3 regions of the Desulfosporosinus meridiei DSM 13257 genome follow, and region 3 is predicted to be linked to each of the others. Evidence: predicted binding sites of a transcription regulator. Region 3 holds the regulator's gene; each other region holds the start of a gene.

Region 1 (4,427 bases), 670 kb from region 3:
TCAAAAAGTCAGCCTGCGGGAAGCTATTGTTCACAGTTCACAAATCCAAGCAAGAGAAACGGAATTATCACAACCCTTAGAAATAATCATTTATGAATGGCTTAATGAAAAAGAGTCATCGTCTACTGACTCAATTAATTCCTTTCTCGATACAGTAATTAATTTTAAATTCAAAAAAGCGGAACCTAGCTCTGCTACTGAAAATGCCAATATACCAATTATCACTTCAGAAAATGAAGTGTTCTATGGGGCTAAGGGTAAACAAACCGCTGCATTTATTTTTTTGTCCCTGGTTTTAAAAAGCAAAAGCCCTCAAACACTGTTTCTTTACAGCGATGAGGACATGGACTGGCTGGCTCATGACCGAGAGTTCACTACTCAATGGGTATCCATGATTGTGCAGATTTTAAAAAAGGGCAACCGGATAAAAATGATCCATTCCACAAACCGCAATTTTGATGAAATGATGATGGGCATTCAACATTGGGTGCCCCTTTATATGACCGGTGCCATAGAACCCTATTACTATGCCAAAAGCAAAGACGGCTTATTCCGCCAGACCTTCTTCGTAGCTCCGGATACCCCTGCAGCAGTTACCTCCTCCTCTGTGGAAAGCAAGACCAAAAACGCAGCAAATTTCCTTTTCACTAATCACAAAACGGTTCAGGCGCTGTCCGAAGAATTTCTGGATTTTCTGCAGCTTTGTCGTCCTTTGATGCACATATCCACTCCGTCCAGTAATAGTGATAACCGTAAGTATCTTTCACTGCTGGCTGAGTTTGAGGATGAAAAAAGCAATACCCTTATAAAGGCAGATGGCCTCACGAGTATTACCATGCCCCCTTCTGTTGCAATCAGCATCTTGACCCGAATAGAAAAGTCCAGAAGAGAACAATTGTTAGCTCTTCATCAAAAACGATTGGGAAGGTTTTTAGAAGATATTCAGAAATACCGTTTTACGGTAATCTGCTCTCTGCCAGATCCTGAGCAGATTTTAGCTGGAGAGGTAGCCGTAAACTTTTCTGATGCCCTCAGCGAAACCCAGCTTTTCTATACTCCGGATGAATACCTTCAACATTTGTACGGTGTTATTCATCTCCTTGAGACCAATGAAAACTTTTCTGTCTATTTAACGAAGGATAAACACTTAGAGGGAGTTACTATTTATGTCAGGGAAGATGTGGGCTTATTTGTAGTCAAGACTTTAGCGCCTTTAGTTGTTTTTGCTATTAACGAAAGCAATATTACGGCTGCCTTTTGGGATTATTTGCAGGTTCTCTTAAATAAGGAATCAAAGAGTCCCCAAAAACGGAATTTTTCTCTTCTAAAATTGAAGGAAGTTGTCCACAGTTTAGAAGAAATAAATTATCTACCCGAAGAACAAGTTTAACTTTTGAAAAGCATTGGGAATCTTATGATTAATTGTACATATTTATTATAATAAACTTGACATGACAGGGTAATCTATCTCTTCCCCCGTTCCGCCAGCCATAGGCTTTAATCCGGTTTGAATAAAAGAGGATCTGAAAATCGAATCCGAACCGTAACGCTGGCGAATGAGATCGACAGCCCGGTCAAGACGCTGTTGCTTTTCATTATATTCTTGGAAGAAAGCCGTTTGAATGAAATCGCTCCCGCATAATTCCGATACACTGACCCCCATGTGCCGGAGAGGATGGCCCTCCCACAGTTCATCAAAGAGCTCACAGGCCAGCTGATGAATGGCCTTAGTACTGTCCGTGGCCGTATAAAACTTGCTCTGATGGGAGCAGTCATAAAATTCGCGGGTTCGGAAAGAGATGGAAACAAGTTTGGTACAATAAGCGGCAGCACGGAGTCTGGCGCTAACGGTTTCCACGAGGGACAGGAGCAAAAGGTGAGCAGACTGCCGGTCAATAAGATCAAAAGCCGTGGTGGTGGAATTGCCCATGCTTTTGATGACGGGGTGCCGATTTACACGAACCAGAGAAATGTCCCGGCCATTAGCATAATTCCAGACCAAGCGGCCGTGGGATTTGAGAAAGAGCTCCAACCACTTGGGATCAGAGCCGGCCAAATCCCCTATGGTTTTAACGCAGCGATCCCGGAGCTTTTTTGCAGTAGCCCGGCCTACCATAAAGAGCTCTTCCACCGGCAGCGGCCACATTTTCTCCTCGACTTCTTCCGGAAACAGGGTATGTACTCTGTCGGGCTTTTTAAGCTCAGAACCCATCTTAGCCAGGATCTTGTTTGAGGAAACACCAATGTTAACCGTAAATCCCAGTTCATCACGAATACGATTCTTGATGCTGTAAGCTGCCTGAACGGGATCGCCAAAGAGCTTTTTGCTCTCCGTAAAGTCAAGAAAGTATTCATCCACTGAATACTGTTCTACAAAGGGAGAGTATTCCCTTAAGATATCGCCCATAGCGGTGCTGCACTGCATATAGAGGGAATAGTTGGGGGGAACAACAAGTAAGCCCGGGCATTTCATCCTGGCAGTGTGTAAGGATTCGCCGGTTTGGATGCTGAAAGCTTTAGCAGGGATGGATTTGGTAAGTACAATACCGTGGCGGGTCTGTTCGTTGCCGCCAACTACTGAGGGGACAGTACGGAGATCAAGGGAATCACCATGTTGAAGACGGTAAACAGCTTCCCAGGAGAGATAAGCTGAGTTAGCATCAATATGCATAATAATTCTGTTTTGCATACATACATTCGCCCCCAATTAGAACATCTGTTCTAATTATAAGCTGAATGACGGAAAATTAGTAGAGGAAAGTTTTGGAGCCTGAAAAGTATCTTCATTCGACTCATGGTTTAGGGCAAAAAACGCCCCCTTCCTGGGGGCGTGACAGAACACCCACGCACATTGCGCTATTATGTTTTAGTATTCGAAAACATCAACTGGAACATCAATAGCTGATGTATCACCATCGATTACTATCTCCGCAACTGCCCATACATTAGGTACAACATTGCGCAGGTAGTATATGGCGGTGGCTACTTTACCAGTATAGAACTTGTAATCAAAGTGATCAGATCCCACTTCTTTGGCTTTTTTTATCAGCCAATATTGCCTGATCAAGAATCTGCCGGCCACAAAATAGCTGGGCAGTCGCTGTCAGGATACGGCGGGAATACAAGGGAATCATACTCATATTGGTCTTGGAATATCCAGCCAAAGCCTTGAGCATATCTTGGTAAGCATTAAGAGCCTTGCCCAAGTTTGCAAATTCCTTGCTTAAGGCTTCATTGTCCTTGTTAATTTCATAGAAATCGACTATTTCCTGTACCCAAGCGCCAAATACCGAGCCGCTCTACATGTTCATTTTACGGCCAACCAGATCCATGGACTGGATGAAGTTAGTGCCTTCCCAGATAGAGTAGATCTTCATGTCGCGAGCGATTTGAGATACGGGATACTCTTCGCAGTCTTACTTATACTCCAAAATAAGAATTAGTGAAAGTAGTGGTTAGGACAATATTTTTGTGCAGCTATAAATATCTTTCGTACATAACCCCCTGCGCGAAATAAAAATGCAGCATCACATCATTTTTTATTTTTATTCATTCTCTGGTTATGTATCCAGAAGATTTTTTAATAGTTTTTGAAGCACATCCACAATAGCGGTGATGATACTTGTTACTAAAATACTCATTAGACTTAATGATATAGGACCTGCTGGATCATCTCCTGTGACTTTAGCAATTACTTTTAAGGTTACTATCCCTAACAGGATGAAGAAAATGGTTGTTAAACCACATTTCTTTATAACCTTCAAAGATTTAAGTGATAACTCAGAGAAAGCATTGTTCCTTTCGATATAGGTTAATAGTTTAAATGCTTGATACAATGCAATAGAAAACGCAATACAGCATCCATACACATATGCCAATAAGGGATAAAGCGAGTAGACCCCTGGATGTGCTTTTGGTTCTCTAATGGCTATCAAAGGTAACCAAAAGAAACACAAAGCAAGCACCGCAATCCCGAGCAGAAAAATGATTACTTTTAAGAAAGTGGTTGAACCTTGTTTAACATTCATTTAAACACCTCACTAATTTATTGATTTAATGACGTTCATGACAAAATGATTTTAACACACGTTTTATCGTTTATCAATAAATAAATATTGATATTAATTATATTATTATTGTATCTCTTTGATTTGACAAATTAAAAGCTTAATTGAAAGGCGAGAGGCCACTTTGTAAACCAAGAAGCATTTTTTGTAACCGACAACTGAATATTTGTAAACGAAACGCAGTTTTTGTATCCGAAATGCCTTCTTTGAAAATGAAATGCAACTTTTGTAATCCACTTACAGGCATCCGGCATTGCAATAATAAATACTTGTACGTAAACCATTATCCTTCTTAAGGTCATACTCAATGGCTTTTGGATTAGAGAACTCACTTCCGTTATCTGTTAAGATGAAAGGGAA
Region 2 (4,427 bases), 290 kb from region 3:
AAACAGGGCCTACTAGGTGTAAGTGAGAAAAACCTTAAAGCATTTGGAGCAGTGAGTGAAGAGGTTGCCAAGGAAATGGCATTTGGTATTCGTTCCAAGACAGGATCAGATCTGGCTATCTCAACAACAGGAATAGCAGGGCCAGATGGAGGCAGTGATGAGAAACCAGTGGGACTAGTTTACATTGGTTTTGCAACGGCTAAGGGTGTCCATGCTGAAAAATTTCAGTTTTATGGGGAACGGGAGTCTGTTCGTCAGTTGACCGTTCAAGCTGCCCTTAATGGAGTACGCCTGATATGTTGAACAGTGAAGGGAGATTACAATTAGGTGATGGTTGAACGTTTACAGACCTTTGGGGATATACAGTTAAGTAAACCACTTTTACAAGCTTTATCGGAGATGGGCTTTGAAGAGCCTTCTCCAATTCAAAAAGAAGCAATTCCGGTTGCTCTAGACGGAGTAGATCTTATCGGACAGGCGCAGACAGGTACGGGTAAAACAGCTGCTTTTGGAATTCCTATTACGGAAAAAGTTAATGCTAAGTTTCAAGCAGTTCAGGCGCTGATTGTAACCCCTACACGAGAGCTAGCTATTCAGGTTTCGGAAGAAATTGCTAAGCTTGGCAAATATAAGCACGTAAAACCCTTGCCAATCTATGGCGGGCAGCCTATTGATCGCCAAATTCGGGCATTACGAATGGGTTATCAAGTAGTTGTTGGAACACCTGGCAGGTTATTGGACCATCTGAACCGGGGAACGTTGCGTTTGCAGCACGTAAAAATGGTAGTTTTGGATGAGGCTGATGAAATGCTGGATATGGGCTTTATCGATGACATCGAGAGTCTTCTCCGGGAAGTTCCGGCAGAAGGTAAGCAAGTCTTGCTTTTCTCGGCTACCATGCCTCCCGGAATTCGCAAATTAGCCCAAACTTACATGAACTCCCCGCGTTCTGTTACGGTTAGTCGGGATGAATTAACCGTGCCATTGATTGATCAGGTTTTCTATGAGACTAGAGAAAGTATTAAAGTGGATGCCTTAGGGCGGATCATTGACATGGAGGATATCGGTCAGGGGATTATTTTTTGCCGTACAAAACGCGGAGTCGATGAACTGGTAGTGGCCCTCGAGGCCAGGGGATATTTTGCTGATGCATTGCATGGAGATTTAAGCCAACAACAACGGGATCGAGTTATGAAGCGGTTTAGGGATGGGAAGACTGAATTGCTAATTGCTACAGATGTTGCTGCCCGAGGCTTAGATATTAATAATGTGACTCATGTTATCAACTTTGATATTCCACAAGATCCGGTGTCCTATGTGCATCGAATTGGACGAACCGGGCGAATTGGCCGTAAGGGGCAAGCAATAACCTTAATATCCCCCAAAGAATATCGCCAGCTTCGCCTAATCGAAAATCTCATTAAGACCAGGATTAAACGGCAGGAGCTGCCTTCCTTGGCGGATATTAGTGAGCGTCAAGCTGAAAATATCAAAATGCAGTTGATTAAGTTAATGCAAAGCAATCGACTGGGAAACTACCGTGCAATTGTTGGGGACTTGCTCCAGGAATATGATTCTATGGATGTAGCGGCTGCTGCCTTAAAATATGCCATAGAAGGAGCAAATGTCGATGAACTTGTTGAAGGCAAAGACTCAGACGAACAGCTCTTTGCGAACACGGGAGCATCTGCAGGTATGGTGCGCTTTTTTATAAACATCGGAAGAGTTCAACAAGTCCGGCCTCAGGATATTATCCGCTGGATTGCAGATCAAAGCGGGATCTCTGGAAACAGTATTGGAATAATAAATATATATGATAAATTTACCTTTGTAGAAATTCCTGAAAAATATGCTTCTAGAGTCCAGAGTTGTATGCATCAGACTATGATTAAAGGTCGCAAAGTGAGCGTCGAACCAGCTAAAGCACGTGAAAATTTTTGATGTAATTTAGACTAAGCTAAAAAGCTAACCGTTGTGGTTAGCTTTTTGTGTAATTAAGCAAAAGGCTTTATAAGAGTTTCATAAACAAATTGACAAGTATTGAGGAGGACATCTATAATAAGAACCGAACAGATGTTTTGCTAATGTGACAAAATGCTAAGGCATATGAGAAGGATAAGGAGGATTAAGAATGGCCGAAACGAATAAGCTCAAGGCACTTGATATTGCTCTTGCTCAGATTGAAAAGCAATTCGGCAAAGGTTCGATTATGAAACTGGGAGAGTCCTCGACAGATAGGATGATTGATATTATTCCGACAGGTTCTTTGGCAATTGACCTGGCCTTAGGAGTTGGAGGGGTGCCTAGAGGGAGGATTATCGAAATCTACGGACCGGAGTCTTCAGGAAAAACTACAGTAGCCCTTCATATTATTGCGGAGGCGCAGAAATTGGGGGGAGCAGCTGCATTTATAGATGCAGAGCATGCCCTTGATCCGGTATATGCTAAAGCATTAGGGGTTAATATTGATGACTTGCTTGTTGCCCAGCCTGATACAGGGGAACAGGGCTTAGAAATCTGTGAAGCTCTTGTGCGCAGTGCTGCCGTCGATGTAGTCGTGGTTGACTCTGTTGCTGCTTTAGTGCCGCGAGCCGAGATCGAAGGCGAAATGGGGGACAACCATGTCGGCTTGCATGCTCGACTAATGTCTCAGGCCTTGCGGAAGCTGACCGGATCAATCAGCAAGAGTAATACTTGTGTTGTGTTTATTAATCAAATCCGTGAAAAGATCGGAGTAATGTTTGGTAGCCCGGAAACCACAACCGGTGGGCGTGCTCTCAAGTTTTATGCCTCAATTCGGATGGATATACGTCGTCAAGAAGCCATAAAGTCAGGTCAGGATGTAATTGGTAATAAGACCCGGGTAAAAGTGGTCAAGAATAAGGTTGCCCCTCCTTTTAAACAAGCTGATTTTGACATTATGTATGGTGAAGGTATTTCACGTGAAGGAAGTATTGTCGATATCGGAACAGAGATGGAGATAATCGCCAAGTCAGGTGCCTGGTATTCCTATAATGGAGAGCGGTTGGGGCAGGGACGTGAGAATGTCAAGGAGCACCTTAAACAACATCCGGAAATAGCTCTTGAGCTAGAACAACGGATTCGCGCTAACTTAATGCCAGTAGCAGCTACCGCTGATAAAGAGGCAGACACGTTTGAAGAGTTCTAAACCTCGTAAAAGCGTAATGGAAAGTGCTCTTGACTCATTATCCCGTCGGCTTCTTACTTACCATGAATTAGAAACCCGTCTGATTGAGAAAGGCTATGAAAGCTCGGAAATTAAGGCTGTTCTAGAAAGAATTCTTGAATGGGGCTATGTTAATGATCGAGAGTTAGCGTTAATGTATTCGGAAAGTCGACTTAAGCGTTATTCTCGGCGGCGGGTTCAACAAGATATGCAAAATCGAGGGATTGAATCGGAACTGATCGAACAGGCCTTAAAAACAACGTATTCCAGTAATAATGAGTATGAGCAGTGCTTGTCGCTGGCGGAACGCTGGTATGCACAAGAAGAGAAACGGTGGGAATCGAAGTATGCGGCAGACAATGCCAAAAGAACAATCCCCCGCGAACTATGGGTTAGACAAAAAGTAACTCGCAAGCTTGTTCAGAGAGGTTACCCCACAGACACGGTGCGCAGTGTCATTACTCAAATCGGAAATGCGAGAGAAGACAGCAGTGTATAGAATTGACCTATTTAGGACAAGCTTGACATTAACTGCAAATGATATTAAAATCTTAACAGAGACCTGTCTCTGTTAAGATTTAACCTTTAAAGGTTTTCTTATAGATTTCGTTGTAGTTAGCTAAAATAAGGTTTTTTGACTAGCGAGCGAGAGTTGTAGGAAACAGGAGAAACGCCTGTTTTAAAGGTTATGCTTAGAGTGACTGGTTTTGGAAACCAGTTTTTTTTATGTAATAATAGAGTTGAAAATTTAAACAAAAGGAGGTGTTTAGACGTATGATCGAACTAATTATCACAGGGTTGGTCTCGGTTCTAGTGGGATTAGGTTTAGGTATCTTTGCGGGTTGGCTTTTCCGCAAGAATACTGCTGAAAAGAGTATAGGTTCCGCAGAAGAGGAAGCAAAACGGATTGTTGAAAATGCCCATGCGGCAGCTGAAAGCAAGAAAAGGGAGTCCGTGGTTGCAGCTAAAGAAGAAGTTATGCACATTCGCAATGAGGTTGAAAAGGAAACCCGGGAACGGCGCAACGAACTTCAACGGCTAGAACGACGCTTGCTTCAAAAAGAGGAGAGTCTAGATCGGAAAATCGAATCACTGGAACGCAAAGAGGAAAACCTACACCGCAAAGATAGTGAAGTAGAACAACTTAAAGAAGAGTTGACTCAGATTGTAGGTAAGGAACAGGCGGAACTAGAACGTTTATCTGGTATGACCTCGGAAGAGGCTAAACAGTTGTTGCTTA
Region 3 (4,427 bases):
TGTGGTAGATAATGCCAACAGTGATTTCGGTCCAATTGTTGTTCCCAACGATTCCGTATTTGTCATGGGAGATAACCGCAACAACAGTGCTGATTCAAGAGAATGGGGATTTTTACCCGTAGAGAATATTACCGGAAGAACTCTATTTCGATATTGGCCTTTAGATCAAATTGGAGCTCTTGACCGTTAGGTAGGAGCTTTTTTCTTTTTATCGCATATACTCCTATAGTTGGATCTTTTACAGAGGACATTCTTGTTGAGAAAGTAAATTACATATTTAAGGAGGATGGGGTATAATGAATGATCACAAACCGACTGTGGTTCTTCTGTTCGGTGGGCGCTCTGGGGAACATGAAGTTTCCTTAAACTCTGCATCATCGATCTACAAAGCGATTGACAGAAGTCGTTATAATGTAGAAACGATTGGTATTAACAAACAAGGGCAGTGGTTTTGGGGAGTTATACCGGATCAAATTTTGAAAACAGGTTTCCCGACGACTACGGAGGGGTTACAGGTAACTTTAGTCATCGATCCTACTCAACCACATTTCTTGGCCATCAATGGTCAATCTTTGCCCAACGATGGGAAGTTTGATTTGGTTTTCCCTGTTCTTCATGGAACCTATGGGGAGGACGGTACACTTCAAGGATTACTGGAGATGGCTAATGTTCCTTATGTAGGATCCGGAGTTCTGGGATCTTCTCTGGGGATGGATAAAGATCGAATGAAAGCTGTGTTCATCGAGAGAAATCTTCCTTCGGCACGATATGTAACTCTGCTGCGATCAGAGTTCCTGAGGGAACCTGAGACTTATCTGAATAAGATTGAAGCTCAGCTAGGGTATCCTTGCTTTGTTAAACCAGCCAATCTGGGGTCGAGCGTGGGGATCTCCAAGGCTCATGATCGTACAGAGCTCCAAGAGTCTTTAAAGACAGCCGCCATTTTTGACCGTAAAATTGTTATCGAAGAGTCCATTAACGGGCATGAAATAGAAGTTTCAGTCTTAGGGAACGATAGCCCTATCGCCTCTATTCCAGGGGAAGTACTACCGGCCCAGGAGTTCTATACTTATGAAGCTAAGTACTCCAACATTGGCTCAAGCCTTTTAATTCCGGCAGCGCTGGAAGACGACATCGTTAAGAAGTTGCAACTTATGGCCATTCAAGCCTTCCAAGCAGTTGAAGCTAGCGGCTTAAGTCGAGTTGACTTCTTTGTGAATGATGAAAATGAAATATTTCTTAATGAGATAAATACTCTACCAGGTTTTACTGAAATCTCCATGTACCCTAAACTGTGGGAAGCTACAGGCATTCCCTACACTGAATTAATCGATCGCTTAATTATCTTGGGTATGGAACGTTTTCAGGATAAACAAAACTGTAAAATTTCCCAGAATGACTAATAGTGCCTGTGAAACTTAGACCATAAATTCAACTGGTACAGCAAGCGAAAAGCGTTCTCCTTCACTGTCAACTAGACTGTGGAGAGAGAACGCTTTTTTACTCTTGTGCTTCTTCTGGTAAAGATGAATAGAAAATAATGTTATCTTATACATCTTACGCATATCTTTGATATTAGGAATGTTAAGTAATTACATAGTACGAAAAACGCCGACGACCTTACCGAGGATTGAAACATCCTGGGAGTAGATCGGTTCCATGGATGGGTTTTCAGGCTGAAGTCGGATCAGAGTTCTTTCCTTAAAGAAACGTTTTACAGTCGCTTCATCACCAATTAGGGCTACAACAATTTCACCATTACGTGCTTCGTTTTGTTGTCGAACGATAATGTAATCCCCATCCAATATTCCTGCTCCTATCATACTTTCGCCCTTGACGCGAAGCATAAAAATATTGTCATGGCGTACAAAATCCGCGGATAAGGGAAAGGACCCTTCAATGTTTTCAATTGCCGTGATAGGCTGACCGGCAGTGACGTGGCCGACAATAGGTACTTGGACTACTTTTTTCATTTCAAGGGCTTCACTGGAACTATCCAAAATTTCGATTGCCCGTGGTTTAGTGGGATCACGTCGAATGTATCCCTTGTCCTCCAATGTCTGGAGATGCCCATGAACAGTAGAGCTAGATAACAATCCTACAGCTTCGCCGATTTCTCTTACGGCAGGTGGATAACCCTTCTTACGGATTTCCTGTTTAATAAATTCCAAAATCTTCGTTTGTCTTGGCGATAAATCCGGGTACATAAAAAAACACCCCCATCTAGTCAGGAATATTGTACCATTCATTCGCCAAAAGTGCAAACAAATGTTCGTAAATAACTAATAATTTCTTGGATGATTAAGAGAGTAGGGGATTTTATGAGAGTAAGCTCAAAAAAAAGTTTAATTTCAGTAATCCAGTTGATTATTTTGATACTTTCTTCATTTCTAATCTGGCAGGTACTGCATCGGCCGGTAAAAATTGATTCTGATGTATATCCCTATTTATCAACAATAACTCCTGACCTTGTAAAACAATGTGTACGGGATAATTCCAGAACCCCGACAATCCCTTTTGAGGATCTTATAGCTATACGGTCGACGATTCCTGAAATAGAAGCTCAAGAACTGATTGCCCAACTACATACCGATGTTTCCTTTGCAAATCTTAATTGGGGCAAGCTTTCCTTAGATAAGCTTAAGGCGATCAAAAGACATCGCGAAATTTTAGCCAAGTATTCATATTATAGACCTTATAAATACACCTTCCCCATTGAAGGAACAACTTGGTATGAGGATAGTTTTGGAGCAGATCGAGAAGGCGGGATTCGCAGACATGAGGGAACTGATCTTTTTGGAAAAGAAGGGACAAGGATAGTTAGTGTATGTAGTGGTAAAATCGAACAGCTGGGGTGGAACAGATTAGGTGGTGAGCGAGTTGGTGTACGTGGAGATGATGGGAATTATTATTACTACGCTCATCTGCAATATATTTCTCCAGATCTTGTGAAAGGGGCAAGAATTGCAGCCGGGGATTTCATTGGCGGAATGGGTCACACCGGTGATGCCCTGACAACTCCGGACCACCTTCATTTTGGCATAGAGCTTCCCAATGAACAATGGATTAATCCTTATCCATTCTTAAAGGTATGGCAATTATGGACGGATACCAAGAATCCTAGTTAGGTATAGCAAACAAAACTTGCCACCTTGGATTAAATTAGTTATAATAGAAATGTTTGCTGTGATATGGAATGTTATAATATCATAAGACCTGACTGGTAGGCCTTAGCTTAAAAGAGGGATTATTGTGAAACAATTAGATCATCACGTTCCTAAATCTAGAACTAAAAGAAAAACCAGAAAAGCCAACTTAATAATGTTTAGCATACTGCTCATTGTTTTTCTGTTGATTGGATTAGACTATTTTGGACCAGCTATCGCCAACTTACAGACTGAAGGATTGACCAATTCAGAAGTTCAATCTTCTGAATCATCAAAGGCTGGATCTTCTTCCCAAGATCTATCAACAGAAGACGAAAGTTATGTACTTATTGACCCCTTAACCAATCAGGTAATCAAATCCCATAATGCCGATATACAGCGTGCTCCGGCCAGCACACTCAAGCTTATTACTGGGCTTGTGGCTTTAAAATCCTTAAATGAATCAGATATTGTCCGAGTTGGGGCAGAAGTGAATGTAGAAGGCTCACATCTGGGACTCCAGCCGGGAGATGAAATATCCGTACATAATCTTTTAACCGCCTTATATGTTAACAGTTCCAATGATGCGGCTGCAGCCCTGGCAGTAAAAGTTAGTGGCTCGATCCCTGCTTTTGCTCAAGAAATCAATGAGTACGCTGCTACTTTAGGGTGTCAAAATACTCACTTTACAACCCCTCATGGGTTGCCTGATCCTGATCAATACACAACAGCTAATGACCTAAGTAAAATTGCAGTTCGATTTAGTGAAAATAAAGAACTGATGAAGTTTGTCAAACTGGCAAATGCCCATGTTCAGTGGACAGATGGACAAGGGAAATCACGAGAAGCTGATTTGCAGAATACTAATCGTCTCCTTGGGATTTATCCCGGAAACCAAGGACTAAAAACAGGAACAACAACAGAGGCGGGGCAGTGTCTGGTTTCTTATGTAACAAGATCCGACGGGGACTACTTAGTTGTTTTATTAGGAAGTAAGCAACGCTACAGAGATACTATTCTCTTGCTCGATGAAGCTTGGAGTGAGCAGCGTACTGCTGCAGCCTTAAAAGGATTAACGAAAGAGCCGAACTCCTTAATCTTAAGTCCAGGAATATTTTAGGAAGTCCACAACTTACAAAATGATAGGGGAGAGAAGTAGTTTGAATACTATGGGAGATCCATGTGTTTTGCAAGATCGAAGTTGTACCCAATGTGGTGAATGCGATCTTTGTGATCTTGATCCGCTAAAACAATGTGATAATTGCTGCCAATGCATTAATT

Evidence for each region. Region 3 encodes LexA, which represses DNA repair genes until DNA is damaged. Its sites were predicted from a motif close to CNAACANNTGTTNG; they were not measured.
Region 1: DESMER_RS08790 (DNA polymerase Y family protein) is a predicted target of LexA. The motif match lies at 2,710-2,723, and genes of this name have one in related genera.
Region 2: recA (recombinase RecA) is a predicted target of LexA. The motif match lies at 2,067-2,080, and genes of this name have one in related genera.

Annotation. Positions count from the first base shown of each region.
Region 1 covers NC_018515.1:1,913,736-1,918,162, reverse strand. The annotation lists gene DESMER_RS08795 (hypothetical protein) at 1-1,390, shown strand, start outside; gene DESMER_RS08790 (DNA polymerase Y family protein) at 1,436-2,689, opposite strand; gene DESMER_RS24680 (acyl-CoA dehydrogenase C-terminal domain-containing protein) at 2,867-3,082, opposite strand; gene DESMER_RS24675 (acyl-CoA dehydrogenase C-terminal domain-containing protein) at 3,018-3,248, opposite strand; gene DESMER_RS24385 (hypothetical protein) at 3,300-3,377, opposite strand; gene DESMER_RS08780 (DUF2975 domain-containing protein) at 3,561-4,028, opposite strand; gene DESMER_RS24840 (hypothetical protein) at 4,305-4,427, opposite strand, start outside.
Region 2 covers NC_018515.1:2,871,345-2,875,771, reverse strand. The annotation lists gene DESMER_RS13205 (competence/damage-inducible protein A) at 1-303, shown strand, start outside; gene DESMER_RS13200 (DEAD/DEAH box helicase) at 328-1,941, shown strand; gene recA (recombinase RecA) at 2,132-3,169, shown strand; gene DESMER_RS13190 (regulatory protein RecX) at 3,156-3,686, shown strand; gene rny (ribonuclease Y) at 3,962-4,427, shown strand, end outside.
Region 3 covers NC_018515.1:2,580,519-2,584,945, reverse strand. The annotation lists gene lepB (signal peptidase I) at 1-190, shown strand, start outside; gene DESMER_RS11875 (D-alanine--D-alanine ligase family protein) at 297-1,403, shown strand; gene lexA (transcriptional repressor LexA) at 1,593-2,207, opposite strand; gene DESMER_RS11865 (M23 family metallopeptidase) at 2,322-3,128, shown strand; gene DESMER_RS11860 (D-alanyl-D-alanine carboxypeptidase family protein) at 3,253-4,266, shown strand; gene DESMER_RS11855 (hypothetical protein) at 4,307-4,427, shown strand, end outside.